4 regions of the Mycobacterium sp. ITM-2016-00316 genome follow, and region 3 is predicted to be linked to each of the others. Evidence: predicted binding sites of a transcription regulator. Region 3 holds the regulator's gene; each other region holds the start of a gene.
The links. Region 3 encodes LexA, which represses DNA repair genes until DNA is damaged. Its sites were predicted from a motif close to CGAACANNTGTTCG; they were not measured.

Region 1 (7,862 bases), 1.2 Mb from region 3:
GGCGTCGGGCAGCGCCATCGGCGTGATGCTGGGCAGCACCGCCAGCTTGGACAGGATGCCGAAGAAGTAATAGGGCCCGTCGATCTTGTCCATCTCACCGGTCCGCGAATCGCCGACGACGACGGCCGGTCGGTAGATCCTCATACGCGGCCCGGCGTCGGAGCGCACCAGTTGTTCGGCCTCGAACTTGGTGCGGTGATACGGGGTCGGCAGGTTCTGCGCGACGTCGAAATCGTCCTCGGTGTACTCGCCGTGGAAGTCTCCGGCCACCGCGATCGAGGACAGATGGTGCAGCGTCGCGCCCACGCGCCGGGTCAGGCCGATGACGGCGCGGGTGCCCTCGACGTTGGCGGCGCGCTGGAGGTCCTCGGCGGCGGTCATGTCGTAGATGGCGGCGCTGTGCACCACGTGGTCGATGGTGCCGAGCTCGGCGATGGCGTCATCGCTGAGTCCGAGATCCTCGGCGGTGAGGTCACCGACCAGGGGTTTCGCGCGCGGGCCCCACGTGTCGACGAGTCGCTCGAAGCGTTCCAGCGATGAGCGCCGCACCAGCACGTGCACCTGCGCGTCCGGGTCGCGGGCCAGTAGCCGGGCCACCACGCGACTGCCGATAAACCCAGTACCGCCGGTAACGACATAATGCATGCGGTCATGGTCGTCCTCGAACAGGCAAAGGTCAACTATGGTCCCGGTCACACCCCGTAGTCCGTCACGAAGGGATACCCACCCATGCCGATCGACCCGAACGCCGTCGGTGCCAAAACCGAGTCCCAAACCTTCAGCTGGACCGACCGCGAGACATTGCTCTACGCGCTCGGGGTCGGCGCCGGCACCGACGACCTGGCCTTCACCACCGAGAACAGTCACGACATCGAGCAGCAGGTGTTGCCCACCTTCGCCGTGATCGCCTGTTCGCCGTTCGCGGCGGCGCTGCAGATCGGTTCCTTCAATTTCAGCCTGCTGCTGCACGGGTCGCAGGCGATCCGCTTGTTCAAGCCGCTGCCGCCGGCGGGCGCGCTCACCGTGCACTCCGAGGTCGCCGACATCCAGGACAAGGGTGAGGGCAAGAACGCGGTGGTGATGCTCAAGGGGGTGGGCGCCGACCCGGACAGCGGTGAGGTGCTGGTGGAAACCCTGACCACCGTGGTGATCCGCGGAGAGGGTGGATTCGGCGGACAGCCCGGCCAGCGGCCGGCGGCACCCGAGTTCCCCGACCGGGCCCCCGATGCCCAGGTGGCCCTGCCGACCCGCGCCGATCAGGCGCTGCTGTACCGGCTCTCCGGCGACCGCAATCCCCTGCACAGCGATCCCTGGTTCGCCCAGACCCTGGCCGGCTTCCCCAAACCGATCCTGCACGGCCTGTGCACCTATGGGGTGGCCGGCCGGGCACTGGTCGCCGAACTCGGCGGCGGCGATGCCACCAAGGTCACCGCGGTGGCGTCGCGGTTCAGTTCGCCGGTCTTCCCCGGCGAGACACTGACCACCTCGATCTGGCGCACCGAATCGGGTCGCGCGGTGTTCCGCACCGAGGCCGCCCAGCCGGACGGGTCCGATGCCCGCGTCGTGCTCGATGACGGGACGGCCGAATACAACTGATTTCGTAGGGCCAATCGCCAGTGCGCACCGCCGCGCGTTGACAGGATGGCCCGATGAGACTGGCTGTCGGATATCTCGCCACCCCGGGTGGAGCGGACGCTGTGGCGCTTGGCGTCCGGCTCGCCCGGAGTCTGGGCGCCGAGCTCGACGTGTGCATGGTGCTGCCCCCGGACCGCGGGGTACCGGCGATGGTTCCCACCGGGGGCTATGACGAACTGCTCGCCGCGCAGGCCGGCGAATGGCTGAACGAGGCGCTGGCCGGGGTGCCCGATGACGTGGTGGCGCACTCGCATGTCAGCGTCAGCGACTCCACCGCCGACGGACTCATCAACGAGGTCAAACGCCTCGGCGCCCGGGCCGTCGTCGTGGGCGGGTCGGGCGGCGGACTGGCCGGCAGTTACTCACTGGGTTCGGTGGTCAATGAGTTGCTGCACTCCGCGCATGTCCCGGTGGCGGTGGCGCCGAAAGGAACTCGGTTGTCGGCGGTGGAGCGGGTGCGTGAGGTGACGTGTGCAATCGGCGAGCGCGCCGGCGCGGGCACGCTGCTGAACGTGGCGGTGCGCGCCTGTAAGGCCTCCGACGTCCCCTTGCGTCTGGTGTCGCTGGTGGCTCTCGATCCGATGTTCGGCTCTCTGCGTGGTGACGCCGATGCGCTGCGGGAACGGGCGATGAATCATGCACGGCGCGCCCTGGAGGAAACAAAAGAGTCACTGCCCGAGGGGTTTTCGGTCACGGCCACCGTCGCCGAGGGTGCCTCGGTGGAGGACGCGGTGAGCAGACTGCCCTGGCATGACGGCGATGTGATCATGGTCGGATCCAGCAGGCTCGCCGCACCGCGCCGGCTGTTCCTCGGATCCACGGCGGCCAAGATGCTGCGCGTGCTCGACGTTCCGATGATCGTGGTACCCAGAACCACCGACGAGGAGACAGCATGACTGCGCAGGATGCCGGCACTGTCTCCAAGGGCCTGGCCGAAGGCAAGGTCGGCACACTGTCGGGCGCCATGCTCGGGATCTCCTGCGTGGCACCGGGCTACACGCTGACCGCCAGTATCGGCGTGATCGTCGCGGCGGTCGGGTTGAAGATGCCGGCGATCTTCATCGCCGGGTTCATCCCGATGTTCCTCACCGCCTACGCCTATCGAGAACTCAACTCCCGCACCCCGGACTGCGGGGCGTCGTTCACGTGGTCCACCAAGGCATTCGGACCATATGTGGGCTGGATGTGCGGCTGGGGCATGGTGGTCGCCTCGATCATCGTGCTGTCCAACCTGGCCGCCATCGCCGTCGAGTTCTTCTATCTGCTCATCGCCCGGGTCGTCAACCAACCGGGCATCGCTGATCTGGCGGGCAACAAACTCGTCAACATCATCACCACACTGGTATTCATCGCGCTGGCCACGTTGATCGCCAGTAGGGGCATCACCACCAGCGAGCGGGTGCAGTACGTGCTGGTGGGTTTCCAGCTGGTGGTGCTGATGGCATTCGCCATCACGGCGTTCGTCCATGTGGGGCGCGGGGATGCGCCGGCCGGGCTGAGCTTCGACCTCGACTGGTTCAACCCGTTCACCGGGCTGACGATGGCGGTGTTCGCCATCGGCCTGACCGGTTCCATCTTCGCGTTCTGGGGCTGGGACACCTGTCTGACCCTGGGTGAGGAGTCCAAGGACCCGACCAAGGTGCCGGGCCGGGCCGGGTTGCTCTGTGTGACATCGATTCTGATCACCTATCTGTTGATCGCTGTCGCGGTGATGATGTACGCCGGCGTCGGCGAAGAGGGCCTGGGGCTGGGCAATCCGGACAACTCGGAGAACGTGTTCGGGGCGCTGGCCGACCCGGTGCTGGGGCACTGGTTCGGGCCGCTGCTGTATCTGGCGGTGTTCGCTTCGTCGGTGGCCAGCCTGCAGACCACCTTCCTGCCCGCGGCGAGGGCCATGCTCGCGATGGGGGCCTACAAGGCGTTTCCCACCCGCTTCGCCGAGGTGAGCCCGCGCTTCCTGACGCCGGTCTATTCCACCGTGGTCGCCGGCGTGGTCACCGGTGGGTTCTATACCGTGGTGACGCTGCTGTCCGACAACGCGCTGTGGGACACCATTGCCGCCCTGGGCATCATGATCTGCTGGTACTACGGCATCACGGCGTTCGCCTGCGTCTGGTTCTTCCGCCGGGAGCTGTTCGCCAATGTCCACAACATCGTGTTCAAATTCCTCTTTCCGCTCGTGGGCGGACTGATACTGGCGGCCGTCTTCGTCATCTCGATCGTCGAGAGCATGAACCCGGAGAACGGCAGCGGTGCCGAGATCGGCGGTATCGGCCTGGTGTTCTTCATCGGGTTCGGGATCCTCGCGCTGGGCGCGGTGCTGATGCTGGTGATGCGCGCGCAGCGGCCGGACTTTTTCACCGGCCAGACGCTGCGGCGGGAGACGCCGGCGCTGAAGGAATAGCCAAGAGCTAGTTGGTATGTGTCGGTGGTGGCGTGAAGGGTGTGTACCACCACCATTGGGCGCGTTCGCCCTTTGGTCCGGGGCAGGGCTCCACATCGGGTGGTGGTGCGGTGGGTGGTCTGGCTAGCGACGCGTCGGTCAACACGTCGCCCGCTTCGTCGGTGACTTTCAGGTTCTCGGCGGGCCCGGTGAGGGTGATGCCGCCGTTGTGGTGTTGTCGGTGGTGGAACGGGCAGACGAGCACCAGGTTTGATAGTTCGGTGGGCCCGCCGTTCTCCCAGTGCACCAGGTGATGGGCGTGCAAGCCGCGGGTGGCTCCGCAGCCGGGCACCACACACGTCTGGTCGCGATGCTCCAAGGCCCGCCGTAGCCGGCGGTTGATCGTGCGGGTGGCCCGACCGACACCGATCGGGTGGCCACTGCGTTCGAACCACACCTCACAGGTGGCATCGCAGAGTAGGTAGTGGCGGTCCTCGTCGGACAGCGCTTGTCCCAGATGCAGGGCGGCGACTCGTTTCTCGATATCGAGGTGCATGACCACGGTGGTGTGCTGGCCGTGCGGGCGGCGCTGCACGTCGCTGTCCCAGCCGGCCTCGATCAAACTCATGAACCCATCGACCGCGTCCGGGAACGGGGGCGCCTGCTCAGAAACCACGCTCTCGGCGTCGCCGTCACGGGCCCAGCCGTCCTCGGGATCAATGCTGTCTGCGGTGTCGTGGTCGCTTTTCCAGTCCGCGACCAGCTTGTCGCGGTGGGACTGGTGGGCGGCCTCGAATTTCGCGGCCTCCACCTTGGGCAGGGTGATCCGCCACGTGGTGGAATCGTCGTTCTCGATCTTGGTGATCTTGCGCTTGGGTTCGGGCTTGGACTCGGGCTCAGGCCGGGGTTCCTGTTTGACCGCGGTGCGCAACTGGACGACGGTGGCGACCTTCACCAACTCGGCATAATGCTCATCGCAGCCCTGGCCACCGCCTTCAGCGATCACCCCGATCTGATCGAGTGACACCCGACCTTCCTGCAACCCTGCGACGCAGTGTTCGAGTTCATCAATGCGATGGGCGACGGCGACCATAGTTTCGGCGTTGCGAGGAGAGATACCGGCCTTCCAGGCGACCAGCGCTTCGATCGATCGGCATCCGGTCGCACCCCACAGCGAGTTCCCGTCATCGGTGCCTCTGCCGTCGATCTCGGCGACGATCTCCACCAACCGGCCATCGATCGCATTGCGCTGCCCGGTCAACTCCGCCATCTCCTCGAACAGCACCTCCAACCGCGACACCCGAGGTGCGTGTGCGGCGAAAGGTGTTGTCGGCGGCGGCATACCACGATTCTAGAAGAGGAGTCCGACAAGTAACCGGACGAACTTTCCGGAGTACATTCGTCTGACGTCGACCGTCCGCAGCCCCGACGGACCTCGGGTCCTCCGCACTCTTATGACGGGCGCTGTGGAAGCGTGGGCATCATGGTCGGCGCCGGCCGTCCCGGTGGCATGTTCCCGGGCCCCATCATGCCGTTCGGCCCCATCATGCCGCCTGGCCCCATCATCGGGCATCCCTCCCTCGGTCCGTTCGGTCCCATCTGGCCACTGTGGTAGCCGCGGGTCCCACCGTGGTAGCCACCGGATCCGCTACCGGCGAAGAATCCGGCGACGAAAATCACTGTGACAACAAACAAGACGCCGCTGACGATGCCGACCCACGCCAACGTCTGGTAGAGCCGATTGGGCCGATGCTCGGCGTAGTCGCGTCGAGGCGTCGTGGCCACCGCAGGCCCCGCGGCGGTCGACTCATTCCTGATCTCCGGTGTGTCGGTCATGGTCGGTTTCCCTCCGTAAGCAGACTTGGCTGCTGACTGACCTCTGCGCAAGGGCGCGAGCAACGTCAAGTGTGCGACCGGACCGATGGCGTGCTCTAGGGCCAATGGGCCTCAATGCGGGGGATCGGCAGTTGCCACTGGACCTATCGAACACACGTTCGATATGATTGGCCGATGGGTTGGCACAACGGGCCACCGAGCTGGACCGAGATGGAGCGGGTGCTCAACAGCAGGCCGCGCGGTAAGCCACGCCGGTCGGGCCTGCCGCTGGAGCCGCCCGGCGACGGTGGGGACAGTCCCGCCTGGTCCCGCAAGCGCGGCGCCTACCAGGCCGAGGGGGTGCAACGTTCCGGATCATCGGTGCCCTACGCCGAACTGCACGCGCACTCGGCCTACAGCTTCCTCGACGGGGCCAGCACCCCGGAGGAACTGGTGGAGGAGGCGGCCCGGCTGGATCTACGGGCCATCGCGTTGACCGATCACGACGGTCTCTACGGAGTGGTGCGGTTCGCCGAAGCCGCCCGCGAACTCGACATGTCCACCGTGTTCGGTGCCGAACTGTCGCTGAGTAATGTGCCGCGTACCGAGCGGCCCGACCCACCCGGACCGCATCTGCTGGTGCTGGCCCGCGGACCGGAGGGTTACCGGCGGCTGTCGCGCCAGATCTCGGCGGCACACCTGGCCGGTGGCGAGAAGGGTAAGCCACGGTATGACTTCGACACGCTGACCGAGGCCGCCGGCGGGCATTGGCACATCCTCACCGGCTGCCGGAAAGGTCATGTCCAACAAGCATTTACAGAAGGCGGACCGGAGGCCGCCGAGCGGGCGCTGGCCGATCTGGTGGACAGGTTCGGTGCCGGCCGGGTCAGCATCGAACTCACCCATCACGGACACCCGCTCGATGACGAACGTAATGCCGCGCTGGCCGCGTTGGCGCCACGGTTCGGCCTGAACGTGGTCGCCACCACGGGTGCCCACTTCGCGGCGCCGTCGCGGGGGCGGCTGGCCATGGCGATGGCGGCCATCCGGGCCCGCAATTCGATGGACGACGCGGCCGGGTACCTGGCGCCGCTGGGCGGAGCGCATCTACGGTCGGGGGAGGAGATGGCTCGGCTGTTCGGCCCCGAGATCGTCACGGCGGCAGTAGACCTGGGTGAACAGTGTGCGTTCGGGCTGGCGCTGATCGCCCCGCAACTCCCGCCGTTCGACGTGCCGGACGGGCACACCGAATCGAGCTGGCTACGCAAACTGGTGCGCGACGGCGCCCGGGATCGGTACGGCCCACCGGACCGGGCGCCCAAGGCGTACGCGCAGATCGAACATGAACTGGCCATCATCGACAAGCTGGACTTCCCGGGTTACTTCCTGGTGGTGCACGACATCACCCGGTTCTGCCGGGAGCGCGACATCCTGTGCCAGGGCCGGGGCTCGGCGGCCAATTCGGCGGTCTGCTACGCGCTCAAGGTCACCAACGTCGATCCGATCGCCAACGAGTTGCTGTTCGAACGCTTCCTGTCACCGGCGCGCGACGGCCCACCCGATATCGACATCGACATCGAATCGGACCTGCGCGAGAACGTCATCCAGTACGTCTATGACAAGTACGGTCGGGACTACGCCGCCCAGGTCGCCAACGTCATCACTTATCGGGGGCGCAGCGCGGTCCGGGACATGGCCCGCGCGCTGGGTTTCTCGCAGGGGCAGCAGGACGCCTGGAGCAAGCAGATCAGCCGGTGGAACGGCCTGGCCGACTCACCCGATGTCGAGGACATCCCGGAACAGGTGGTCGACCTGGCCACCCAGATCTCCAACCTGCCCCGGCACATGGGTATCCACTCCGGGGGCATGGTGATCTGTGATCGCCCGATCGCCGACGTCTGCCCGGTGGAATGGGCCCGCATGGAGAACCGCAGTGTGTTGCAGTGGGACAAAGATGACTGTGCGGCAATCGGTTTGGTCAAGTTCGATCTACTCGGCCTCGGCATGCTGTCGGCCCTGCACTATGCCA
Region 2 (7,862 bases), 1.2 Mb from region 3:
CCTCGGGTCCACGGCCCTCCAACGCGGCCCATTCACGGAAGAAGCGCTGAACCCGATTGCTCAGCGCGATGAGGCCTTCCAGTTGGGGCACGAACTCCGGGTCATCCGCGATGCGCACGAACCGATCATTCATGTAGAGCAGGCCGATGAATCCCCAGTAGAAGGCGATGTCCCAGACGACCTTCGCCGACATCACCGCAGGCGTCCCCATCAGCACGTACTGGTCCTGATACACCGCGAGCCACATCTCGGTGAGTGACCGGAACAGTGTGTCGCTGACCTGGGCACGGGCCAGCACGTCCTCGCCGCCCAGGTCGCGGACGATCATGTCGGTGATCAGGCCGTTGCCGATCGCGACCAGATCCAGACCGGATGAGTACAGCGGGTCGAGGAAGACGCCGGCGTCTCCGGTGAGGCACCAGCGATCGGCACCGTCGAAGATCTTGGTGGCGCCGTGGCTGTACTTCTTCATGACCCGGAAGTCCCTGATCTGGTCCTCATGTTGGTCCAGCACCGCTGCGCACTGCGGTTCGTGTGCACGCAACCACGCCCTGGCCTTGGCCAGCGTGTTGAACCCGTCGAACGGATGCAGCGCAGGGTCGGCGACGATACCGACGCTGGTGGCCCCGGAGCCCAGTCGGATCAGCCAGACCCAGTAGCCCTCCCCCATCAGATGGTTCGTCGACATGGCCCGGTTGCCCTCGACAAGACGGCTGTGGAAGTCGGGGTCGTCGCTCCAGCCGTTGATGTCGATCTCGGTGGCCACCCGCAGCCATGCCGCATTGCAGTGATGGTGGTTGGGCTGTTTGAGGTCCAGTTGCCGGGGCAGCGTCCGGCTCCGGCCGGAGGCGTCGACCACCCACCGGGCCGTGGTGTCCGTGCGTTCTTCATCGGTCTGCACGGACACCGTGTGCGAGCTGCTGTCACGACCGAGGGCGACGCCGGCGACGCGACCACGCCGGAAGCCGATACCCGCTGCCAGACAACGGGTGTGCAGCTCGTTCTCCAACCGCCCCCGATCGATCTGATAGGTGACCAGCGGGACGAACGTCGAGCCTCCCAGCTCCATCCGGGCAGCGATATCGCTGTTGCGTTCGTGCGAGAAGAACATTCGCAGGCCCATCTTGCGAATGTGCGCCGTCTGCAGGTGCTCACCGAGGCCCAGCCGATCACGCAGGTAGTGCGCGGACACCTCCACCGTCGATTCGCCGACGGTATGGGTGATTTCCGACACCGGATGGGTGTGCGGCTCGACGATCAGGATGCGCGTCTGCGGACGCGCGTTCCGGATCTCCAGCGCAAGCGCCATGGCTGCGATGCCGCCGCCGGCGATCGCCACATCGTGGTCGGTCGATGGAACATCGGCCGCGGGCAGCTGGCTTCTGATCTTGCGCGCGAGGGCCGCCCGGGCCTGCGCATCGAGTCGCGAGAGTTGGGGCCGCATGAATTCAACATACCCACAATGAGTGGAGTTCAGCCGTGAAACGGTAGGGGGCAGAACAGCAACCCGCGCTACACACTCGCCGCAACACGCTGGTGACGGCCGTACACCGCTTCGAAGATCGGTGACGTCATGAGGGTGGTCACCACCGCCACGATCACCAGGATCGTGAAGAGGGTGGGGGTGATGATCCCGGCTTCGAGCCCGATGTTGAGGAGTATCAACTCGATGAGTCCGCGCGCGTTCATCAGCGCACCCAGCGCCACCGACTCGCGCATGGGCACCTTGCTCAGCCGCGCCGCCACCGCGCACGCCACGCCCTTACCCACGACGGCGACGACGATGAGACCGAGGGTGACCGCCCACAGCGCCGGGGTGTTCACGAGCCCGATCTGCGTGTTCAGACCCGAGTAGACGAAGAACAGGGGCAGCAGCAGCTTGGTGGTGAGCGGCTCCAGTTTGTCGGTGAGATTGGTGGCGAAGAACCCAGACGGCATCGCCACGCCGAGCAGGAAGGCCCCGAAGATCGCGTAGATGCCGATGATGTCGGTGAACCATGCGCAGGCCATCAACAGGATCAGCACGGTACTGAGCATCGACGGCGAGACACCCTGGTTGTCTTCGGCCATCCTGCCCAGGGGCCGCAGGCCGCGTCGACCGATGGTCAGCAGCACCAGGGTGTAGAGCAGACCGCCACCGATTGCGATGACCGCCAGCATCGGGCTGTTGCGGTGGATGGCCAGCACGGCGGCCAGGATGCACCACGAGACGGCATCTGCCGTCGCGCCGCACGCCAGCGCCAGCGTGCCCAAAGACGTTCCGGTCAGCTTTTTTTCGAAGATGATCCGGGCGAGCATCGGGAACGCGGTGATGGCGATCGAGGCCCCGAGGAACATCATGGCCATCCCCAGCGTGACGCCGTCCCCGAAAAAACCACCGGCGCTCAGCAGCGGTATCGCGGCCAGTGCACCGATGGCCAACGGCGCAACCGTGCCGGTGATGGACACCGCGGCCGCGGTACCGGCCCGCTGCCGGACGTGCTCGACGTCGAAGTTCAGCCCGATGATGAACATATAGAGCACCAACCCGACCTGCGCGGCGGTGTACAGCACCAGGTTCGGCGTCCCGGTCGGGAACAGGTCGCCTTGTAGATCAGGGGCGATTCGTCCCAGCAGAGACGGTCCCAGCACGACACCAGCGATCATCTCGCCGACGACCTGCGGTTGCCCCACTCGTTGAGCAACCAGTCCGGCCAACTTGCATGCGGCGAGAATGACGGTGAGCTGGAGGAAGAAATGGATCGCGATTTCCGCGGGCATGCGTCAGGGTAACCAGTCGATCGGGATCGCCTGCGCGACGGGACTGCTCAACGCGGAACGTTCGCCTTCAGGGTGGCCAGTGCCGCCGTTGTCAGGTCCGCGAATTCGATGGCCTCGACAGGATCCAGCGCGGCGCCGACCAGTTCGGCCATCCGGCGATTGGTGGCCTGCTCGACCTCGGCGTAGCGGTCCTTCTTGTCCGCGCCGTCGGCGAACGGTTCGGGCCAGCCGAACATCGCCGCGTAGCGCGGGCCCTTGTTGAGCATGTGCGCCTCGATGGGAGCGACACCCGAAAGACTGAGCGCATTGAAGTGCAGTCCGGCCCGCAGCTCCCGCAATACGAACATCACCTGCAAGGCGCGGGCGGGCGCGTCGTCGGCCAGCGGCATGGCCCGCCAGCCCGCGAACAAGGGCGAGGCGGCGATCGGCGCTATCGCGATGAGCTTCTCCCCCAGCGCTGCGATACGGTCCAGCCCCTCCGCGCCGACCAGATAGGTGCGACCGAACTCGGCGGCCTGTTGCCAATACACCTGGGACGCACCGGCAGCGCCGCGCACGGCGACACCTTCATCCCACATGGCCGACAGGCCGTTGGGCTCGAAGACCGCGAAGACCGCGCTGACGGTCGCGCCGGTGACCTCGCCCAGCACGCCACCCCGCCCGGCCACGTATCCGGCCAGCGGATTCTGGTAGCCGGCGGCGACACTCTCGCCGTAGGTCTGGGGATGCAGCATGAAGACCGCCACCGCTTGTTCGATGGCGGCTCCCGCGGTGGCGGTGGCTTCGGTGAGATCCGGATTGGTCATGGACGAACCCTAGCGCCCACCCGCAACGCCGCGGTCGCGTCAACAGGATGGGCATGAAAGTGCCCGGCTGTCAGTGACTTTCGAGCGACAGTCCAGTCCCAGAATTTTCTTTGGACCCATTGATCACACCGGTCACTTTTTCGGGTTTCTTGTCGGTGGTCGCACGTATGTTCGAGTCATGAACAGCGATGTGGCCGGCGGCCGGGACACGGTGCAACACGCGCTGTCCGACCGCGCCGCATCCGTCAAAGCGCTGCTGGACGCCGACTTCACCATGTTCGACACCGCCGAACTGCTGGGCCTGCTCTCTGAGCGTGAGCAGCAGGCCCGCGCCGACACCGCCGTCGATCACCGCATCCTGGCCGCCCTGATGGACCGGGCCACCCCGCACGAGATCGGCGGCAAAACCTGGACCGATGTGCTGACCACCCGCGACCGCCTCAGCGCCACCGAAGCCGCCCGGCGCATCACCGCCGCCCGCGACCTCGGGCCCCGGCACACCATGACCGGCGAAGTCCTGGAACCGGTACTGGCGGCGTGCGCGGCCGCGCTGGCCGCCGGGGCCATCACCAGCGGGCACATCGCCATCATCCGCACCACGCTGAACAAGGCCTCGGCCCGCCTGGATGCCACCGCGCGCGGGCAGCTGGAATCCACACTGGTCGATATCGCCACCACCAATACCCCCGAAACGGTGCAGAAGGCCGCCGATCACGCGCTGGCTCTGATCAACCCCGACGGTGATGGCCCCGACCCGGCACGCCACCGGCGCGGGCTGAGCATCGGTCCCCAGGACGTCGACGGTATGGCCAAGGTGTCGGGCTGGGTGGACGCCGAATTCGCCGCCTACCTACGCACCATCCTGGACGTCTGGGCACGACCCGGGATCAACAACCCCGATGACGAGCAACCCCAGCAGAATCCGGTGCCCAACCCACTGGACGACGACGCTGCGGACGACGCGGTTGTCGACGACGAGGGTGTGGACGACAAGGGTGTGGACGACGAGGGTGTGGAGCCCCAGCCGCCGGCCCGGGGCCAGGCCGAGCCCGAGGACAAGGCCGGCGCCGATAGTGACGGTGAACCCGAACCCGAACCCGAGATGTCCGACGTATCCGAACCCGAACCCGAGGTGTGCGACACCGCCGGCCCACCGGTGAAGTGGGACCCCGACGAGTTTCTGCGCGACCCTCGCACTCAGTCCCAACGCAACCACGACGCCATCAAAGCGGTCCTGCGCGACACCCTGATGTCCAAGCGCCTCGGGCAACACAACGGCCTACCCGTCACCCTGGTCGTCTCCACCACCCTGGGCGAACTCGAAGCCGGCGCCGGGATCGCGGTCACCGGATCGGGCACCCTCATGCCGATGCGGGATCTGATCCGGCTGGCCGAACACGCCCACCACTACCTGATCGTCTACCGCCACCACACCGCCGAACCGCTCTACATGGGCCGCTCCAAACGGTTGGCCACCAAAGCCCAACGCCTACTGCTCTACAACCGCGACCGCGGCTGCACCCGACCCGGCTGCACCCAAGCGGCATGTCGCTGCCAGGCCCACCACGCCAACCCCAGCTGGAACAACGGCGGACTCACCGACGCACCCGACCTCGGCCTGGGCTGCGGACCCGACAACCAGCTCGCCGAACTGGGCTGGACCAACACCATCGACCCCGTCACCGGCCGCGTGCACTGGCACCCACCACCACTGATGGACACCGGCGCCGACACCCTCAACCACCACTTCCACCCCGAAGAACTCTTCCCACCACCCGATACCGACGGACGGAACGATGACGGATGAGGTCAGAATTCGGAAGGCTTAACCGCCAGAACGGGTTTCGGGCATTCCAAGATCAGCTTCTGTGCGACACTGCCGAGCAGCAACTTGCCCACCGGACTGCGGTGCCGGATACCGACGACGAGCAGCTCGGCCTCCGGGCGGTCCATGGCCGTCAACAGCTCCTCGACGGCGTCGACGCCGACCGGTTGGGCGAGCTCGAACGGAACCCCGCAGTCGGCCAACCGGGCTTCCACATCGTGCACCTGGGCCGCATCGGCGAAACGCGAGTCGACATAGGACTCCCCCGATGTCGAGTTGATCACCAGCAGGCCGGTGTTGCGCAGCTTCGCCTCGGCGATCCCGTGTTCGAGAGCCGCTTGCCCGAACTGGTCGGCGGTGTATCCGATGACGATCGTCATGATTGCGACGCCTTCGCTTTCTGATCCTTGTCGTCCTCGACGATCAACAGACTCTCCTCGCTGCGGTTGAACAGTCGCAGCACCAAGGGTGCGAGCAACAGCAGTGCCATCAGCACATAGGTGACGATCGCGACCGGCTCGGTGAACAGGTTGCCCCAGTCACCGCCGCCGAGCTGCAGGCTCTGCCGCAGTTGCCGTTCGATACGCGGCCCGAGAATCACCCCGATGATCAACGGCAGCACCGGCAGCCCGAACCGTCGCATCATCAGGCCCATCAATCCGAAGATCAACAGCAGCAACAGATCCAGCGGCTGCAGGTTGACCGCGAACGCACCGAGCGCGGCGAAGAACAGAATGCCCGCGTACAGATACGGCCGCGGAGTGCGCAGCAGTTTGGCCCACAGCGGCGCCAGCGGCAGATTCAGCGCCAGCAGCAGGAAGTTGCCGATGAACAGGCTCGCGATGAGCGTCCAGATGAGCAGCGGTTCCTTGTCGAACAGCGTCGGACCGGGCTGGATACCGTAGGACACAAACGCGGTCAGCATCACCGCCGCAGTCGCATTGGTCGGCAGACCCAGCGACAGCATCGGCACCAGAGTGCCTGCGGCCGAGGCATTGTTGGCCGCCTCCGGCCCGGCGACACCCTCGATGGCGCCCTTGCCGAACTGCTCGGGATGCTTGCTCAGCTTCTTCTCGGTGATATAGCTCAGGAAGGTCGGCAGCTCCGCGCCGCCGGCGGGCAGCGCACCGAACGGGAACCCGTACGCGGTGCCACGCAGCCATGGCTTCCAGGACCGCTTCCAGTCCTCCTTGCCCATCCACGGCCGGCCCACCGGTATGACATCGGCCGGACGGCGCCGCAGATGCGCGGCAACCCACAGCGCCTCACCGAGCGCGAACACCGCCACCGCGATGACGACGATATCGATGCCGTCGGCCAGCAAGGGCAGACCGAAGGTGGCCCGCGGTTGTCCGGTCAGTGAGTCGATGCCGACGATGCCGATCGCCAGGCCCAGCAGCAGCGAGATCACGCCGCGCATCTTCGAAGACCCCAGCACCGCGGTCACCGCGACGAGGGCGAACAGCATGATCGCCAGATAGGACGGCGCCCCGAGGGTGACCGCGAACCGGGAGATCGCCGGCGCGAATGCGGCCAGCAGCGCCGTACCGATGGCGCCCGCCACGAAGGACCCGATGGCCGCGGTAGCCAGCGCCTGCGCGGCGCGGCCGGCCTTGGCCATCTTGTTGCCCTCCAGCGCGGTGATCACCGAGGACGACTCACCCGGCGTGTTCAGCAGGATCGAGGTCGTCGACCCGCCGTACATGCCGCCGTAGAAGATGCCGGCGAACATGATGAACGCCGCGCTCGGGCTGACGTTGTAGGTGATCGGCAGCAGCAGCGCCACCGTCATCGCCGGGCCGATACCGGGCAGCACGCCGACCGCGGTGCCCAACAACACGCCGATCGCGGCATACAGCAGGTTCATCGGGGTCGCCGCCTCGGCGAACCCCTGCATGAGCCAGTCGAAGTTCTCCATTTACAGAATCCCATCCAGAATGCCTGCGGGCAGCGGGATTCCGAGCCCGGAGTAGAACGCGTAGAAACTGGCCAGCGCCAGCACCACACCGATCGCAATATTGCGCACGTAATGCCTGCTGCCCAGCACGGTGGCGCACCCGGCGAAGAACAGCGCGCTGGTGATCGTCCACCCGAGCGGATTCACCAGAACGATGAGCATGACGAACAGGCCGACCAGCAGCCCGACGGTGCGCCAGTCGCTGGGCATATCCGGGTCGATGTCCTCACCGGCATCGGCCTCACCCTTGAGACCACGCGGGATCGCGATGGCCAGGACGATGGACATCACCAGCAGCCCCGCGCCGATGACGATCGGAAAGAAGCGCGGCCCAACGGGATCCACCTCGGCGTATCCGCCCGGCATGGTCAGCGCGTCATAGAGCAGGAAGGCGCCGACGGCGACCATCACCGCACAGACGACATATTGCGCGTAATCGGGCCGGGACTTCTCGGCCATATCCAATTCGGTACTCACACCAGCCCCAGATCCGTCAGCGTCGTCTCGACCCGGC
Region 3 (7,862 bases):
CTCGGGATCGCCGAGGACGAGGCCACCGGTTCGGCAGCGGTGCGGATGACCGACTATCTGAGCCGGGACCTGCTCATCACGCAGGGCAAGGGATCCGAGATCCGCACCTGGTGGGATGCGACGGGTTGGGTGAAGATCGCCGGCCGGGTCGTCGAGGACACCGGGGTGCGGCTCGACTGATTCAGCCGGACGTGGAGACGCGGTGCGCGCGCAGCGCTTCGATCTCGCGCTCGAAATCGTCGGCCGAGGTGAACGACCGGTACACCGAGGCGAACCTCAGGTAGGCGACCTCATCGAGATCGCGCAGCGGCCCGAGGATGGCCAAACCCACTTCGTTGCTGGGGATCTCGGGTGATCCCGCGGCACGCACCGCATCCTCGACCTGCTGGGCAAGGAGGTTGAGCGCATCGTCGTCGACCTGCCGGCCCTGACATGCCCGGCGCACACCCTTGATGACTTTCTCTCTGCTGAACGGCTCGGTGACACCGCTGCGTTTGACGACCGCGAGCACCGCGGTCTCCACGGTGGTGAACCGTCGCCCGCATTCCGGGCAGGATCGACGACGCCGGATGGCCTGGCCCTCATCGGTTTCCCGGGAGTCCACGACACGCGAATCCGGGTGACGACAGAACGGACAGTGCATCACCGCTCCTTTGCCGCACCGCAGGTGGACGAGATCGAATGTCTTCGAGCCTACCTGGGTGAAGCGGGGCGGCATCAACCGATCGGTGCGATGAGGGTCTGCCCGGCCTGCACCGTGCCGGTTTCGAGCTTGTTGAGCTCGCGGATGCGCTCGACCACCGGGGCCGTGGGCACATCGGGTGCCACCCGGTGTGCGATGTGTTGCAGCGTTTCACCGTCCTGCACGTAGACCACCGACAGCCGGGTGGGCATCTGCACGGGCTCCTCGATGGGGCCGCCCAACTGTGCAACCAGCCCGAGCCACAACGTGATCCCGCCGGCCAGCAGCGCCAGCAGCACCGTGGCGCCGGGGGTGATCGGGCGACGCCGGCGCGAGGCGCGCGACATCAGCACGCCGGTGCCGCGGTGGCCCAGTGGCGCACCCCCCGGACGACGCGCCGGCTGCACGCGGCGGCGGCGCACCACGACATCGCGGGGCAACGGCCACACCTCGGCGGCCGTCGACGGCTGCGCCGCGGGGGCCGGGGCATAGGCACTGTGCCGGGTGATCGGCCGAGCTTCGAGAATTGTCATCTGACTGCCTCTCCGAGTAGGTGGCGTTCGCTTCTGTGTTCGAATGCTAGTCGATCATGTGTTCGATGAATAGAACATGTGATCGAACTGTTGCGAAACGATAGACGAGGCCACCGACAAGCGATTCGGGCCGATTTCAATTGCGCACAATTTAATTGTGCAATACGCTTGCAGCGTGCAGACCGCCCGACTCGACGACCAGTTGTGCTTCGCGCTGTACTCCGCGTCGCGGGCGGTCACGGCGGCCTACCGGCCGCTGCTGGACGAACTCGGCATCACCTACCCGCAGTACCTCGTGCTGCTGGTGCTGTGGGAGGAAGAGCACTGTTCGGTCGGGCACCTGGGCCATCGCCTGCACCTCGATTCCGGCACGCTGTCGCCGCTGCTGAAGCGGCTGGAGAACAGCGGACTGGTGGTCCGGCAGCGCGCCGCCGATGACGAACGTCGCGTCGAAGTGACCGTGACGCCCGCCGGGCGAGCATTGCAGGCGCGTGCCGCCTGCATACCCGAACGGCTGCTGCGGTCGTCGAACACCTCCGAGGGTGACCTCGCGGCGCTGCGCGACGTGCTGCGCGGACTGGTGGACCACCTGGATTCCCTGCAGTGACAACACGAAAGGACCGACCATGAAGACGCTCTACACCGCGGAGGCACTCGCCACCGGCGAGGGCCGCGACGGACACGGACGCACATCGGACGGGAAGGTCGATGTGGCACTGAGCATCCCGAAGGAAATGGGCGGCTCGGGCGCGGGCACCAACCCCGAGCAGTTGTTCGCCGTCGGATACGCCGCCTGCTTCCACTCCGCGCTGCGCCTGGTCGCGCGCCAGCAGAAGGCCGACGTCTCCGATTCCGCGGTCGGCGCCCGGGTGGTGCTCGGATCCGGCGACGACGGCGCCTTCGGCCTGGCCGTCGAGCTCAGATCACCCTGCCGAACGTGGATCACGCGACGGCACAGCAGCTCGCCGAGGCCGCCCACCGGGTCTGCCCGTACTCCAACGCCACCCGCGGCAACATCGAGGTCACCCTGACGGTGGCCGATGAGTGAGCTTCCGGCCCCACCGCCGACCACCCGGGCACGCACCATCGCGCGGCTGGCCCTTGCGGGCGCCATGATCTTCGCCGGTTTCAGTCACCTGTTCTGGGCGCGCGAGGAGTTCCAGGCCCAGGTCCCCACGTGGGTGCCGATGGACGCCGACGGCGTGGTGATGGCCTCGGGCGGTGTCGAGATCACCCTCGGCGTCGGACTGGCCCTGCTGCGGCGCGACCGTGTGCTGGTCGGCCGGCTACTCGCCGCGTTCTTCGTGCTGATCTTCCCCGGCAACATCGCGCAATTCGTCAACCACGCCGACGGTTTCGGTCTCAACAGCGATACCAGCCGGTTCGTCCGCCTGCTGTTCCAGCCCGTGCTGATCGCGTGGGCACTGTGGTCGACGGCGGTGCCGCGGGGCGCAGGCGGATCCGACACGCCTCGAACACATGTTTGATTATCTGCGCGTCGGCGACTACATTCGGCGCCATGAGCGACAGCACCGAAACCCCTGAGGCACGCTCCAGCCTGACCGAGCGTCAGCGCACCATCCTGGAGGTCATCCGCACCTCCGTGACCAGTCGCGGCTATCCACCCAGCATCCGCGAGATCGGCGATGCCGTCGGCCTGACGTCGACGTCGTCGGTGGCCCATCAGCTGCGCACCCTGGAACGCAAGGGCTACCTGCGCAGGGACCCGAACCGTCCACGCGCGGTGGATGTCCGCGGTTCCGACGAAATGGTGACCCCGGTCGTGGCCACCGATGTCACCGGCTCGGACGCCCTGCCCGAACCCACCTTCGTCCCGGTTCTCGGCAGGATCGCCGCGGGCGGGCCCATCCTGGCCGAACAGGCTGTCGAGGAGGTCTTCCCGCTCCCCCGCGAGTTGGTCGGCGAGGGGTCACTGTTCCTGCTGAAGGTGGTCGGCGAGTCCATGATCGACGCCGCCATCTGCGACGGTGACTGGGTGGTCATCCGTCAGCAGAACGTCGCCGACAACGGTGACATCGTCGCGGCGATGATCGATGGTGAAGCCACCGTCAAGACCTTCAAGCGCACCCGGGGTCAGGTGTGGCTGATGCCGCACAACCCGGCGTTCGACCCCATCGACGGTAACGACGCGGTCGTGCTCGGCAAGGTCGTCACCGTCATCCGCAAGATCTGAGGACGCTCAGTCCGCCCGGACGAATCCGTTCGTCCGGGCGAAGTCCTCACTGGCGAACCAGATCTCGGCCTCGGTATCGCGATATCCCGGGCTACCCGGAGCCCAGTACAGCCCGGTCTTGGTATCTGCCTTGATCGGATAGCCCTCCGGCGCGCGGTAGCGGTCACCGGTGGCGAGCCGCATCGAGGTCCAGCCGGCGTCCTCGGGCTCCTCGTCCTGGATCGCGGCGTGGCGGCCACTGGGAAAATCGGGCTCGTACTCGGGTACGACCATGGTCGGTGGATCGAACTGCCCCGCCGACGTCTCGGGAAGAGTTTCGATGCGCGTGGGCGCGGTGTCGACCGCATCCGGATCATGGTCGAAACTCAGCGGCTCCTCCTGCGGCGCACGCAGTTCCTCGAGCTCATCGCCCTCGACGTCGTGATCGTCGGAGCCGTACTCATCGGAGCCGTACTCGCCGGGTTCCTCGTCGTACTCGTAGTCCTCGTCACCGGATTCGTCATCGGCGGCGCCGGAATCGTTGCCGGTGCCGGTGTCGCCGGGGAGCACCGACGCCCACGGGCTCTGCGGCGTGTAGACGGCCGGTTCGGGCCGGCTGGGATAGCCGGACTCGAAGCGGTCCTCGTACCCGCCGTCGTAGCCGCGCTCGTAGGGGTCGTCGCCGAACTCGTCATCCTCGCGGGGGCGCCGGTTGCGCAGTACGGCGATGGCGACCAGCGCGATCACACCCACCAGCGGGATCAGGCCCAGCAGCCACCACCACGGCGAGGAGTACCACTTGTCGCCGCTGCCCGAGCCGCCGCCGGTGGCTCCCGGCGCGTCGGCCGGCGCCTCCGGCGCGTCCGCACCGGGGACCTCCAGGCCCGCGAGCTGAGACTGCAGGCCGGCGGGCTCGGTGCTGAAGGTGTTGGTCGCCTTGTCCCACGAGATCGACCCGCCGTTGAACTGCTGGCTGATGACGGTGCCGTTCTCGGTTTGATCGCCCTTCGGCGCACCGAGTTCACCCGTCGCCCCACCGAGCTTCTCCCAGGCCGCGTTCATCGCACCGCGCACGATCACCGCACCGAAATCGGGCGTCCAGAAGATCACCGGCTTGTCCGCGGCGGCGAAGGTCGCCACCCGGCTCTGCGGTGTCAGCCCGCCGTCGGCCTCACTGGCGGTGGGGAACCCGAGGTCCCCGGTCGGTCCGCCGACACTCTCGTATTTGGCCAGCACCTGACCGGTGACCACATTGGCCCCGGTGTCCGGGCGGTAGAAGATCTTGCCGCCGGCGTAGTTCTGCCCGACCCCGTCGGCGCCGATCGCGTACTGCGCGCCCTCCTCGGCCCCCAGCGGGCCCAGCGCACCGCCGGCGGCCCGGCGGGCGGCGGCGATGGACGAGGTGGCGTCCGAGGGGACCTCGATGGCCCCGAGCTGACCTGCCAGCTCGGGCGGCACCGTGGTGAAGGCCTTGGTCTTGCGATCCCAGGAGATCTCACCGCCGGTGAACTTCTGGGTGACGGTGTCGCCGTTGGTGGTCTCGTCTTCGCTGGGCACTCCGAGCACGCCGGCCGAACCACCGAGGGCATCCCAGGCCTGGTTGATGGCCCCGCGGACGACCCGGGCACCGGTGTCCGGGGTCCAGAAGATGACCGGCTGGTCGGGCGCGCTGAACGTGGAGTTGCGGCTGTTGGCCGCACGGCCCGGGCCCTCGTCGATCGTCGGGAAGCCCAGATCACTGTCGGCGGGGCCGCCGAGGGATTCGTACTTCTCCAGGATGGCGCCCGTGATGATGTGCGCACCGGTGTCGGGGGTGAAGAAGATCTTGCCCGACGCGAAGTTCTGCCCGAAGCCGTCCCCGGCCGGGTAGACCCCACCGTCCTTGGGGCCCAGTGGCCCTCCGTCACCGCCGCCGGTCTCCCAGGCCGCGGTGATCGCCGCGTCGGCGTCACCTTCCGGTGTCGCCGCGACCGGTGGCGCCAGCAGCACCGTGCCCGCGATCAGTGCGGCACTCACCAGCCCTGTCGCCGCCAGGCCGACAAGCCTGCCCAGCCGGGTCCGCTGCCTGGTCATTCGGTCCTCCCCGAAGTAGCGCAAAACCACACGAAAGTATCGCGTTCGTCAACTTTGCGTCAGTGGACGGCGAACTCGTGGGATATCGCGACCTGCGCCGAAACGTGTCGGGGCGCTCAGACCCCCAGGCCGCGACCGATGATCTCCTTCATGATCTCCGTCGTTCCGCCGTAGATCGTCTGGATCCGCGAGTCCAGGAACGCCCGCGCGATCGGGTATTCCCGCATATAACCGTAGCCGCCGTGCAGTTGCAGGCAGCGATCCACCAACCGCACCTGCGCCTCGGTGCTGTACCACTTGGCCATGGCGGCCTGCTCGACGGTGAGCTTGCGGTCCAGGTGCAACCGGATGAATTCGTCGACCATGATCCTGATCGCGGTCGCCTCGGTCGCCAGCTCGGCGAGCACGAACCGGCTGTTCTGGAAGCTGCCGATCGGCTTACCGAAGGCCTTGCGCTCCTTGGTGTACTGCAGGGTCTGCTCGAGGGCGGACTCCATGGCCGCGGCGGCCATCACGGCGATGCTGATGCGTTCCTGGGGCAGATTCTGCATCAGGTAGAGGAAGCCCATCCCCTCCTGGCCGAGCAGGTTCTCGACCGGAACCTTGACATCGGTGAACGAGAGTTCGGCGGTGTCCTGGGCATCGAGGCCGATCTTGTCGAGGTGGCGACCACGCTCGAAGCCCTCCATACCGCGCTCGACGACCAACAGGGAGAAGCCCTGGGCACCCTTTTCGGGATCGGTGCAGGCAACCACGATCACCAGGTCGGCGTGGATGCCGTTGGTGATGAACGTCTTCGAACCGTTGAGGATGTAGTGGTCACCGTCGCGAACCGCGCGGGCCTTGATGCCCTGCAGGTCGCTGCCGGTGCCGGGTTCGGTCATGGCGATCGCCGTGATCAATTCGCCGCTGCAGAATCCGGGCAGCCAGCGCTGCTTCTGCTCCTCGGTGCCCAGTTCGATCAGGTACGGCGCGATGACGTCGTTCTGCAGCGTGAAACCCAGGCCGCTGTGACGGCCGGCGCTGGTCTCCTCGGTGATGACGACGTTGTAGCGGAAGTCCGGATTGCCGCCGCCCCCGTACTCCTCGGGCACGGCCATCCCCAGAAAGCCCTGCTTACCGGCCTCCCGCCAGACCTCGCGGTCGACGATCTTGGCCTTCTCCCATTCCTCCTGGAACGGCGCGGCGTGGCGGTCCAGGAAGGCGCGATAGGACTCGCGGAACAGATCGTGCTCCGGCTCGAACAGCGTGCGGTCGAACTTGACGGCGCCCATGCGTGACCTCCGGTACTGGTATCAGGGTGTGTGGCGCCCAACATATACCAACCGGATGGTTGGTCGAGCGGTGCGTCCAGCGACCTAGGATTGGTGCGTGTCACGAGCCAGCCTGGCCCACTGGGGCGCCTTCACCGCCGAGGTCAGGGCCGGCGACATCGCGGCGGTGGCGCCGCAGACCGGCGACGCCGATCCATCCCCCCTGCTGCACAACCTGCCCGGTTCGATCCGGCACCGCTCGCGGGTCACCGGCCCCGCCGTGCGCCGCGGCTGGTTGCGCGGCGGTCCCGGCCCCAGCGACCGGCGCGGCGACGACGAGTTCGTGGCGGTGTCCTGGGACGAGCTGACCGAGCTGCTCGCCGGCGAACTGCGCAGGGTGATCGACACCCACGGTAACGAGGCCATCTACGGGGGGTCCTACGGCTGGGCCAGCGCAGGCCGGTTCCACCACGCCCAGAGCCAGGTGCACCGGTTCCTGAAACTCATCGGTGGCTATACCTCATCGCGGCACTCCTACAGCCTCGGCGCCACCGGCGCGATCATGCCCCGCATCGTCGGCACCCATGACGACCTCTTCAAGCGGTCCACCCAGTGGGAGGTGATCGTCGAGCACACCGACCTGCTGGTGGCCTTCGGTGGTCTAGCCCTCAAGAACACCGGCATCAATCACGGCGGTACCACCGCACATCCGGCCCGTGCGGCCCTGCGCCGGTTCCGCGAACGGGGCGGACGCATCGTGTCGTTCTCACCGCTGCGCGACGATGTCGACGGCGAGCACGAATGGCACGCACCGGTACCGGGCACCGATGTGGCCGTCATGCTGGCCCTGGCCCATGTGCTGGCCACCGAGGGCCTCGCCGACCGCGCCTTCCTGGACACCTACTGCACCGGGTATGAGCGGTTCGAGCGGTATCTGCTCGGGACCGACGACGGTGTGCCGAAGTCCCCGGCATGGGCGTCGGCCATCAGCGGGTTGGCGGCCGAGGATCTGCGGGCACTGGCCCGCCGGATGGCGGCGGGCCGCACCGTGGTCACCATCAGCTGGTCGCTGCAACGTATCCGCCACGGCGAGCAGGCCCCGTGGATGGGCCTGACGCTGGCCGCGATGCTCGGTCAGATCGGCCTTC
Region 4 (7,862 bases), 2.9 Mb from region 3:
CCGGATACCTGATCAATCAGGCGGTCAATGAGCTGTGCCCGGCGCAGATCTGGCAGCTGCGCGAATCGGCCGCCGGCTACACCGCCTGAGACGAGAACGGCGGCACCCCCGGACAAGGATGCCGCCGTCGCTCGTCTGACCCCGGTCAGGGGCAGGTGACCTCGATCTCGAAGGGCTTGTTCACCGGTGTCATCGGGTTGGCCATGTCGATGCCCGTGGCGGTCCCGGTGATCTTGTAGGTGTTGCCGTCCTTCTCGGCCTTCGCCTCGCCACCCGCACCGGCGGCGTAGCCGAGGGTCACTCCGTTGACGTTGCCCAGACCCACCGAGGTGACGGTGGGGGCGTCGCCCTCGCTGACGACGGCGGCGATGCCTGTAGTGGCCTCACCGATGGCGATGTTGACGTTGCCGCCCATGGCCGCGCACACGATGCTGCCGTTGACGGACTGCTCTGCGCCGTCGATGACGACCCTGGTGGTACCCGACCCGGTGGCGGCGGTGGGCGATTCGGTTGCGGATGCTGCCGTCTCCTCCGACGTGACGGCTGCACTCGTCTCCGAAGAGGCACTGCTGGATGAGGATTTGTCGTCCGAGGAACAGCCGGACAAGCCGGCGATGAGGAGCGCCGCACTACTCACGGCAACTACGAAGCCACGCTTCACCACTGATCTCCTTAGGTTGTGCGATCAATCAAGATCGCCGGATGAACCTCAGCAGTATGTGCGCCGCCGGACCCGTAGTCATCGAATTGCGCGAAAATGTCGTCTGGCCATGACCGATCAGCACGACACCCGCAGGATGAACGTGCCGTCGGCGGTGAAACTGGCCGCGTCGGTGCGAAAGCCCGTCGCCGTTCCGGAGATGACGAAGGTCGGGCCCGTCATGGTGACCTCGGCGGGCGGTTCGCCCAGACCCGCGTTGTAGCTGCCGGTGAAACCGGCGAGGTCACGAATGCCGACGGACTCGGCGGTGAGCTCGTCGCCGCCGGAGACCAGCGCTGTCGTGCCCGAGGTCCGGTTGCCGGTGGTGATGGCGGTCTGGAAGCCCATCGACGAACACTGCACCTCGTGGGTGGTGCCGCCATCGCGGCCGTCGACGGTGATCTGTGCGGTGCCTGCGGCGAGCACGCCCTCGGGCAGTGGGGCGGCCTTTGGTTCCGACGAACACGCCGCGCACGTTGCCACGGTCCCCGCGATCAGGGCCAACGCTCCGATTCTCATGCAACGAATGTACGGCCGGAGCGGGGCGGGCCACTGTGTCTTTGTTGAATGTCGTCTTGGTTGAATGTCCCGGTGAGTGAGCCGTTCTTCGAGGTACAGGCCGAACTGCCCGGGCGGTCCGGGCGGGTCGGCACCATCCACACGCCCCACGGTGATATCCAGACCCCGGCGTTCATCGCGGTCGGCACCGCGGCCACCGTCAAGGCGGTGCTGCCGGAAACCATGAAAGACCTTGGTGCACAGGCGGTTCTGTCCAATGCCTACCATCTCTATCTGCAGCCGGGGCCCGATGTGGTGGACGAGGCCGGGGGACTGGGCGCTTTCATGAACTGGCCGGGGCCGACGTTCACCGACAGTGGCGGCTTCCAGGTGATGTCACTGGGTGTCGGGTTCAAGAAGGTGCTGTCGATGGACACCACCCGGGTGCAGGCCGACGATGTCATCGCCGAAGGCAAGGAACGCCTCGCCCATGTCGACGAGGACGGGGTGACGTTCCGCTCGCACCGTGACGGATCCTCGCACCGGTTCACCCCCGAGGTGTCCATCGGGATCCAGCATCAGCTGGGGGCGGACATCATCTTCGCCTTCGACGAGCTGACCACGCTGGTCAATACCCGCAGTTATCAGGAACAGTCGGTGCGCCGCACCCATGACTGGGCGGTGCGCTGTGTGGCCGAGCATCGCCGGCTCACCGAGGTGCGCCATGACAAGCCGTATCAGGCGCTGTTCGGGGTGGTGCAGGGTGCGCAGTACGAGGATCTGCGCCGCCAGGCCGCCAGCGGTCTGGCCGATATCGGTTTCGACGGGTTTGGCATCGGTGGCGCACTGGAGAAGCAGAATCTGGCCACCATCGTCGGCTGGGTGACCGATGAGCTGCCCGACGACAAGCCGCGACATTTGCTCGGCATCAGCGAACCCGACGACCTGTTTGCCGCGGTCGCCGCCGGCGCGGACACCTTCGACTGTGTGTCCCCGTCCCGGGTGGCGCGCAATGCGGCCGTCTACTCGGCGACGGGCCGGTTCAACATCACCGGGGCGCGCTACAAGCGCGACTTCACGCCCATCGATGCCGAATGTGACTGTTACACCTGCGCGAACTACACCAAGGCCTACATCCATCACCTTTTCAAGGCCAAGGAGATGCTGTCCTCGACGTTGTGCACGATCCACAACGAGCGGTTCACGGTCCGGCTGGTCGACCGGATCCGGCAGTCGATCCTCGACGGCCGGTTCGACGAGCTGCAGGCCGACGTCCTGGGCCGGTATTACGGCAGCCCGCGGGCCTCTTAGACGTTTGTAGAATAAGGAGATGACAAGTACTGCGGATCCGCAGATGCTGCTGCTCCAGATGCTCGACCCCGTCAACCGGGCCAACCCCTACCCACTGTTCGCGCAGATCCGTGAGCTCGGACCGCTGCTCATGCCGGAATCGAACATGACGGTGTTCTCGTCCTTCGCCGACTGCGATGAGGTGCTGCGGCATCCGGACTCGTGCAGCGACAGCATGAAATCCTCTGTCGTGCAACGACAACTGGCGTCCGGCGCGGTGCCGCCTCGTGGAAACACACCCGGATTCCTCTTCCTGGACCCGCCGGATCACACTCGGCTGCGCAAGCTCGCCCAGCAGGCGTTCGCGCCGAGGGTGGTGCGGGCGCTGGAGCCCGAGATTGCCGCCACGGTCGACGGACTACTTGACGCGATGGCCGACGCCGGCTCGGCCGATCTCATCTCCGGGCTGGCCTACCCGCTGCCGGTGGCCGTGATCTGTCGACTGCTCGGTGTGCCGGTCGAGGACGAATCGCGGTTCAGCAGTGCCGCTGCCCTGGTGGCACAGGCGCTGGACCCGATCATGTCGATCACCGGCGCCCCCGACCCGGAGGCCGATGCCCGCCTCGACGCCGGCGCATGGTTGCGCGAGTACCTGGGTGAGCTGGTCGAGCAGCGGCGTGCGGACCCCCGGGAGGACCTGATCTCGGCGCTGATCGCCGCTGAGGAGGGCGGCGATCAGCTGACCGCGGACGAGATTGTCGCGACCTGCAATCTGCTGCTCATCGCGGGACACGAGACGACGGTCAACCTGATCGCCAATGCGGCGCAGGAGATGTTGCGGACGCCGGAGCACTGGTCGGCGCTGGCCGCCGATGCCGAACTGGCGGGTGCGATCGTCGAGGAGACGTTGCGGTTCGATCCGCCGGTCCAGCTGGTCATGCGGATCGCCGGAGCGGACATGCGCATCGGGGACGTCGATATCGCGGCGGGCGACACCATGCTGTTGCTACTCGCCGCCGCGCAACGCGATCCCGATATGTACGACGAACCCGACCGGTTCCGGCCCGGCCGGGAATCGTTGCGCCACCTGTCCTTCGGGCTAGGCCCGCATTTCTGCCTGGGTGCACCGCTGGCGCGGCTGGAGGGCCGGGTGGCGCTGTCGAAGTTGACCGCGCGATTCCCGCGGGCGCGACTGTCCGCCGAGCCGGTGTACAAGCCGAATGTCACCCTGCGGGGGCTGGCTACGCTTTCGGTTGCCTTGCAATAGCCCTTGCATGGTGCGGGTCGGTGGTGAAGATCTGGTCGTCGGCCCTCACCCGTTTGCGTAACGCGTAGAACGACTTCCGGGAGATGGCGTGCTCGACGCAAGAAAGTTGAGACGGCCCCGCGGGGAGCGCCATCAGGCCACTCCAAGATCGCCAGGCGGATGCTGGGATCGATGGTTCATTGACAGCCGTCACCGGAACCCTGAAGCAGAAGTGTCACCACCAAGAGCCTTCGAACTGTCACCGATGTCCTCAGAATTTCCCTTGCGCGGGGCCTTGATTCGGCGTAGCATCGAACACGAGTTCGAAAGCGACGTTGCTCCCATCACCACTCGGTGAGCACAGACCGCGACTCCGGTCGCCGCGAGGTTCGATGGCCCCTTTCGGGCTGTGCGGACCGTTGTGACTGATCGTGCCCGTTGGGCACCTTCTGTGAAAGTCGGTATCCCTATGGACGCCACTGATCTCGACACGTTCATTGATGCGCTGATCGATGACCTCACCCCGGTACCTGCACCCGAGGACGACGCCGATCGCACGCTGTTTCATCTACTCGACAGTCCGCGCCGGGTGATCGATGAGCAGCCGTTGTTGGCGGTGCTGGCGGCCGCGGTGACCTTGCGCAATCTGTTCGATCATGTGATCGCCCAGGCGGTTGCGGCCACGGAGCGGGCCGGGATCCCGGCGCGCAAACACCTGCGCACGGGGGCCGATCTGCTGACCAGTCTGGGTGTGGCGCCGGGTGCGGCGTACCGGGCCGCGCGGGTGGGCCGGGCGGCACACACCCTGCCCGCGTTGACGCAGTTGCAGCGCCTCGGTGGGGTCGGTATCGAGTTCGCCGACGCCATCGGCAAAGGAGTCGCCCACATCCACAATCGGGTGGCGTTGTCCGAGGAAGACCGGGCGGGCGTGGTGACGACGCTGATGATCGAGACCACCCCGTCCGGGGTGGCCAAGAAGGCCCGAGCGATCGCCATCGACAGAGCGGCGGCCCAGCCTGTCGACGACGGGGCGGTGCCGGTCGCCGAAAACGCCGACCTCAACGACATGACCGTGGTGCAGACCGAGGACGGGCGGGTCGCGGCCAGCTTGGATCTCGACGCACTCACCGCAGAGGAACTGCTCACCGCGCTGGACCCGTTGTGCCGGCCCATCCCGCTGCCCGACGGGTCCCCGGACCCACGCCCGACCGGGCGCCGCCGCGCCGACGCCTTCGGACAGATCATGCGCACCTACCTGTCGAGCTCGCAGCGCCCGATGAGCGGGGGCGTGCTCCCGCACGTCACCCTCACCCGCCCCGCCGCAGCACCGGGCGTGGACATTCTCGGATTCGGCGGGCCCGTCAGCACCCGCACCGCCGACCTCATCACCTGCGACAGCACCCTGACCTCGGTGACCATCGACAACGCCGGCGCACCACTGGACGTCGGGCGCGCCGAGCGACTGTTCACACCCGCCATCCGCAAAGGTTTGGCCGTCCGCGACCGTGGATGCGCCCACCCGGGCTGCGGACGGCCGGTGTCCTGGTGCGACGCCCACCACATCCAACCCTGGAGCAGCGGCGGGCGCACCAGCATCGACAACGGGGTGCTGCTGTGCCGACTGCACCACACCGCGATCCACCACGGGGGCTGGCAGGTCTACCTCGGCGCCGACCGCCACCCCTGGTTCATCCCACCGCATGACCCGGCCGGCCCCGAACCGGCGCACCTGAGATCCCACGCCCGACGCACCATGACCGATCTGCCTACCGCCGCATAACTCTTGCGCACCTTGACAACTGAACAGTGAACCGCGCGGACGGCCGATCCGCGGAGGGACGCCAACCCCAACTGCGGCCAGCGACTCGCGGCACTCAGGTGAGCGCCGCGATGACTTCGGCGGCGGCCCGTTCACCGGACTCGACGGCACCCTCCATATAGGCACTCCACTGTGTTGCGGTGTCGGTGGACGCCCAGTGGATCGGGCCGATCGGTTCGGCCAGCGCGGGTCCGTAGGTGGTCCACACCAGCGGACCGCAGTTGGCGTTGTAACAGCCGCGGGTCCACTGTCGGTTGCCCCATTCCCCGTCGATGTAGTGCAGCGGTTTTGCCGCCCGATCCCCGAAATGCCGCACCAGTTCGGCCATCAGCGCCTCGCGGCGTTCGGCTTCTGACCAGTGCGCGTGCGTGCGGGCCTGCTCGCCCTCAAGGAAGAGCAGGATCACACCGTGGCCGTCACCCTGGATGCAGGTGTCATTCGACATCCGGGCGGGCCCGATATCGGAGATCAGCTGCCCGTTGAGTCCTTCTGTCCGCCAGAAGGGTTCGTCATACACGAAGAACGCCTTCATGGCGGCTGAATTCGGCATTCGCTGAGTCAGTTGATCGCGATACCCGGACAGTGGCGGGTCGTACATGATGCGGCCGGCCAGCATCGGTGAGAGCGCGACGATCACGCGGCGCCCGCGCGCGGTGCGCCCGCCGCGGCAGTGCACCGCGACGGAATCGGTGCCGTGCTCGATCAGCTGCACAGGGGCGTCGAACACCAGGTGGTCGGTGACCAGCGCTGCCAGCCGCTGGGGTATCTGGGCGGTCCCGCCCACGAACCGGGTGGTCTGCGCGCCACCCTCGGACTCGGCGAACAGCTCGGCGGTCACCCCGCAGGTCTGGATGGTGAACAGCAGATGCAGGAAGGAGACTTCGACCGTCGGCACGGCGAGGATCCCGACGGTGCATATCTCCAGCAGTGTGCGCGCGACCGGTGACAGACCCTGTGTGTCGTACCAAGCGCCCGCGGTGATGGCGTCCCACTCGGCGGCGTGCGGTGCGGTCCATGGAGTCGCCGGTGATACCTCGGCGGACAGCTCGTCCAGACGCCGCAGCACCGTCTCCAGCTCTGCCAGTTCATCGCCGAATCGGTCGTGAAAATCGTTGCCGCGCAGAACTCCCGTGCCGGCAAGCTCGTAGGACGTCTCACCCTCGTCGTACTGCTGATATGTCTCGACACCGAGTTCTGCGGCCAACGCGAACATGCGGTGATGGGTATCGCCGATCCACTGCGCGCCCAATTCCATCGGCAGACCGGCCAGATCCTCGGTGAGGATGCGTCCGCCGACGCGGGTGTCCGCCTCCAGGATCAGCGGTGTGAGCCCCGCCGCCAGCACCGTGCGGGCCGCGATCAGACCGGACAGCCCGGCACCGATAATCAGGACGTCCGCTTCATCGCTTGCCATGAACGACACCCTCTCACGATGATCGCGTAGCGTCGGGCAGATGCCGACCGAGCTCACCGCCGAGCGGGCCGCCGCGCGGCTGCAGGCGACCGACACCTTGGGAATTCCGTTGGGGCCCGGCCAGCCGCCGGCTTTCCTGCGGGCGCTGGGCGAGCGCGACGACTGGACCGATCTGCGGGTCTACGGCGCACTGCTGGCGGTGCTCACCGAATTGTTCACCCGCAAGGGAGTGCACTACCTGTCCGGGTTCTACGGCCCGCTGGACCGGGCGCTCCGCGACGGCGGCGCCGACGTCGAGTTCGCGCCCGCGGACTTCCGGCGCTTCGGTCCGCTGCTGCAGCGGCAGTCACCGCGGGTGATGACGACGGTCACCGCGGCGCCGGACGCCGACGGCTGGTGTTCGCTGTCCCTGCATGCCGGCGGTACCGTCGACGAATTGCGGCGTGCCGGCGCAGATCCCGACCGGTTGCTCATTGTGGAGGCCTCCGATGCGTTCCCGCGGACCTACGGGATGGGCGATCACCGGCACGCCCTGCACGTCGACGAGATCGACATCCTGGCGCGATCCTCGGAGGCGCCGCTCGCGCTGCCTGGAGGTGACACACCGCCCAGTGACGTCGACCGGGCCATCGCGAAGAACGCCGTGGCCTACATGCCGTCGGGGGTGACCCTGCAGACCGGGATCGGCTCGATCCCCAACCAGATCGCCACCCTGCTCGCCGAGGGCGACGGCAGCGACTTCGGTTTGCACAGCGAGATGTTCACCGATGGCTGCATGCGTCTGCACCGGGCGGGCAAGATCGCCAACGCTCACAAGGGCCAGTTCGACGGTGTCAGCGTGACGACCTTCGCGTTCGGGTCGGCCGAACTCTACGACTGGCTCGATGGCAACCGG

Region 1: a site for LexA is predicted at 6,002-6,015, ahead of C6A86_RS05805 (error-prone DNA polymerase). Genes of this name have one in related genera too.
Region 2: a site for LexA is predicted at 3,727-3,740, ahead of C6A86_RS17265 (DUF222 domain-containing protein). Genes of this name have one in related genera too.
Region 4: a site for LexA is predicted at 4,047-4,060, ahead of C6A86_RS26725 (HNH endonuclease signature motif containing protein). Genes of this name have one in related genera too.

The regions. Positions count from the first base shown of each region.
Region 1 is NZ_CP134398.1:1,201,319-1,209,180, forward strand. Features, by position in the region: gene C6A86_RS05775 (SDR family oxidoreductase) at 1-645, opposite strand, end outside; gene C6A86_RS05780 (MaoC/PaaZ C-terminal domain-containing protein) at 730-1,596, shown strand; gene C6A86_RS05785 (universal stress protein) at 1,650-2,531, shown strand; gene C6A86_RS05790 (APC family permease) at 2,528-4,039, shown strand; gene C6A86_RS05795 (HNH endonuclease signature motif containing protein) at 4,047-5,360, opposite strand; gene C6A86_RS05800 (hypothetical protein) at 5,471-5,854, opposite strand; gene C6A86_RS05805 (error-prone DNA polymerase) at 6,029-7,862, shown strand, end outside.
Region 2 is NZ_CP134398.1:3,578,627-3,586,488, forward strand. Features, by position in the region: gene C6A86_RS17250 (NAD(P)/FAD-dependent oxidoreductase) at 1-1,444, opposite strand, end outside; gene C6A86_RS17255 (cation:proton antiporter) at 1,513-2,760, opposite strand; gene C6A86_RS17260 (SCO6745 family protein) at 2,808-3,566, opposite strand; gene C6A86_RS17265 (DUF222 domain-containing protein) at 3,745-5,373, shown strand; gene C6A86_RS17270 (universal stress protein) at 5,376-5,771, opposite strand; gene C6A86_RS17275 (tripartite tricarboxylate transporter permease) at 5,768-7,309, opposite strand; gene C6A86_RS17280 (tripartite tricarboxylate transporter TctB family protein) at 7,310-7,807, opposite strand; gene C6A86_RS17285 (tripartite tricarboxylate transporter substrate binding protein) at 7,822-7,862, opposite strand, start outside.
Region 3 is NZ_CP134398.1:2,418,071-2,425,932, reverse strand. Features, by position in the region: gene C6A86_RS11650 (PhzF family phenazine biosynthesis protein) at 1-180, shown strand, start outside; gene nrdR (transcriptional regulator NrdR) at 182-643, opposite strand; gene C6A86_RS11640 (LysM peptidoglycan-binding domain-containing protein) at 718-1,215, opposite strand; gene C6A86_RS11635 (MarR family winged helix-turn-helix transcriptional regulator) at 1,391-1,822, shown strand; partial or broken gene C6A86_RS11630 (organic hydroperoxide resistance protein) at 1,842-2,263, shown strand; gene C6A86_RS11625 (hypothetical protein) at 2,256-2,702, shown strand; gene lexA (transcriptional repressor LexA) at 2,735-3,409, shown strand; gene C6A86_RS11615 (hypothetical protein) at 3,416-5,461, opposite strand; gene C6A86_RS11610 (acyl-CoA dehydrogenase family protein) at 5,578-6,735, opposite strand; gene C6A86_RS11605 (molybdopterin guanine dinucleotide-containing S/N-oxide reductase) at 6,833-7,862, shown strand, end outside.
Region 4 is NZ_CP134398.1:5,510,947-5,518,808, reverse strand. Features, by position in the region: gene C6A86_RS26750 (DUF732 domain-containing protein) at 1-89, shown strand, start outside; gene C6A86_RS26745 (lipoprotein LpqH) at 146-661, opposite strand; gene C6A86_RS26740 (lipoprotein LpqH) at 779-1,219, opposite strand; gene tgt (tRNA guanosine(34) transglycosylase Tgt) at 1,292-2,509, shown strand; gene C6A86_RS26730 (cytochrome P450) at 2,529-3,755, shown strand; gene C6A86_RS26725 (HNH endonuclease signature motif containing protein) at 4,204-5,514, shown strand; gene C6A86_RS26720 (FAD-dependent oxidoreductase) at 5,609-6,967, opposite strand; gene C6A86_RS26715 (acetyl-CoA hydrolase/transferase family protein) at 7,008-7,862, shown strand, end outside.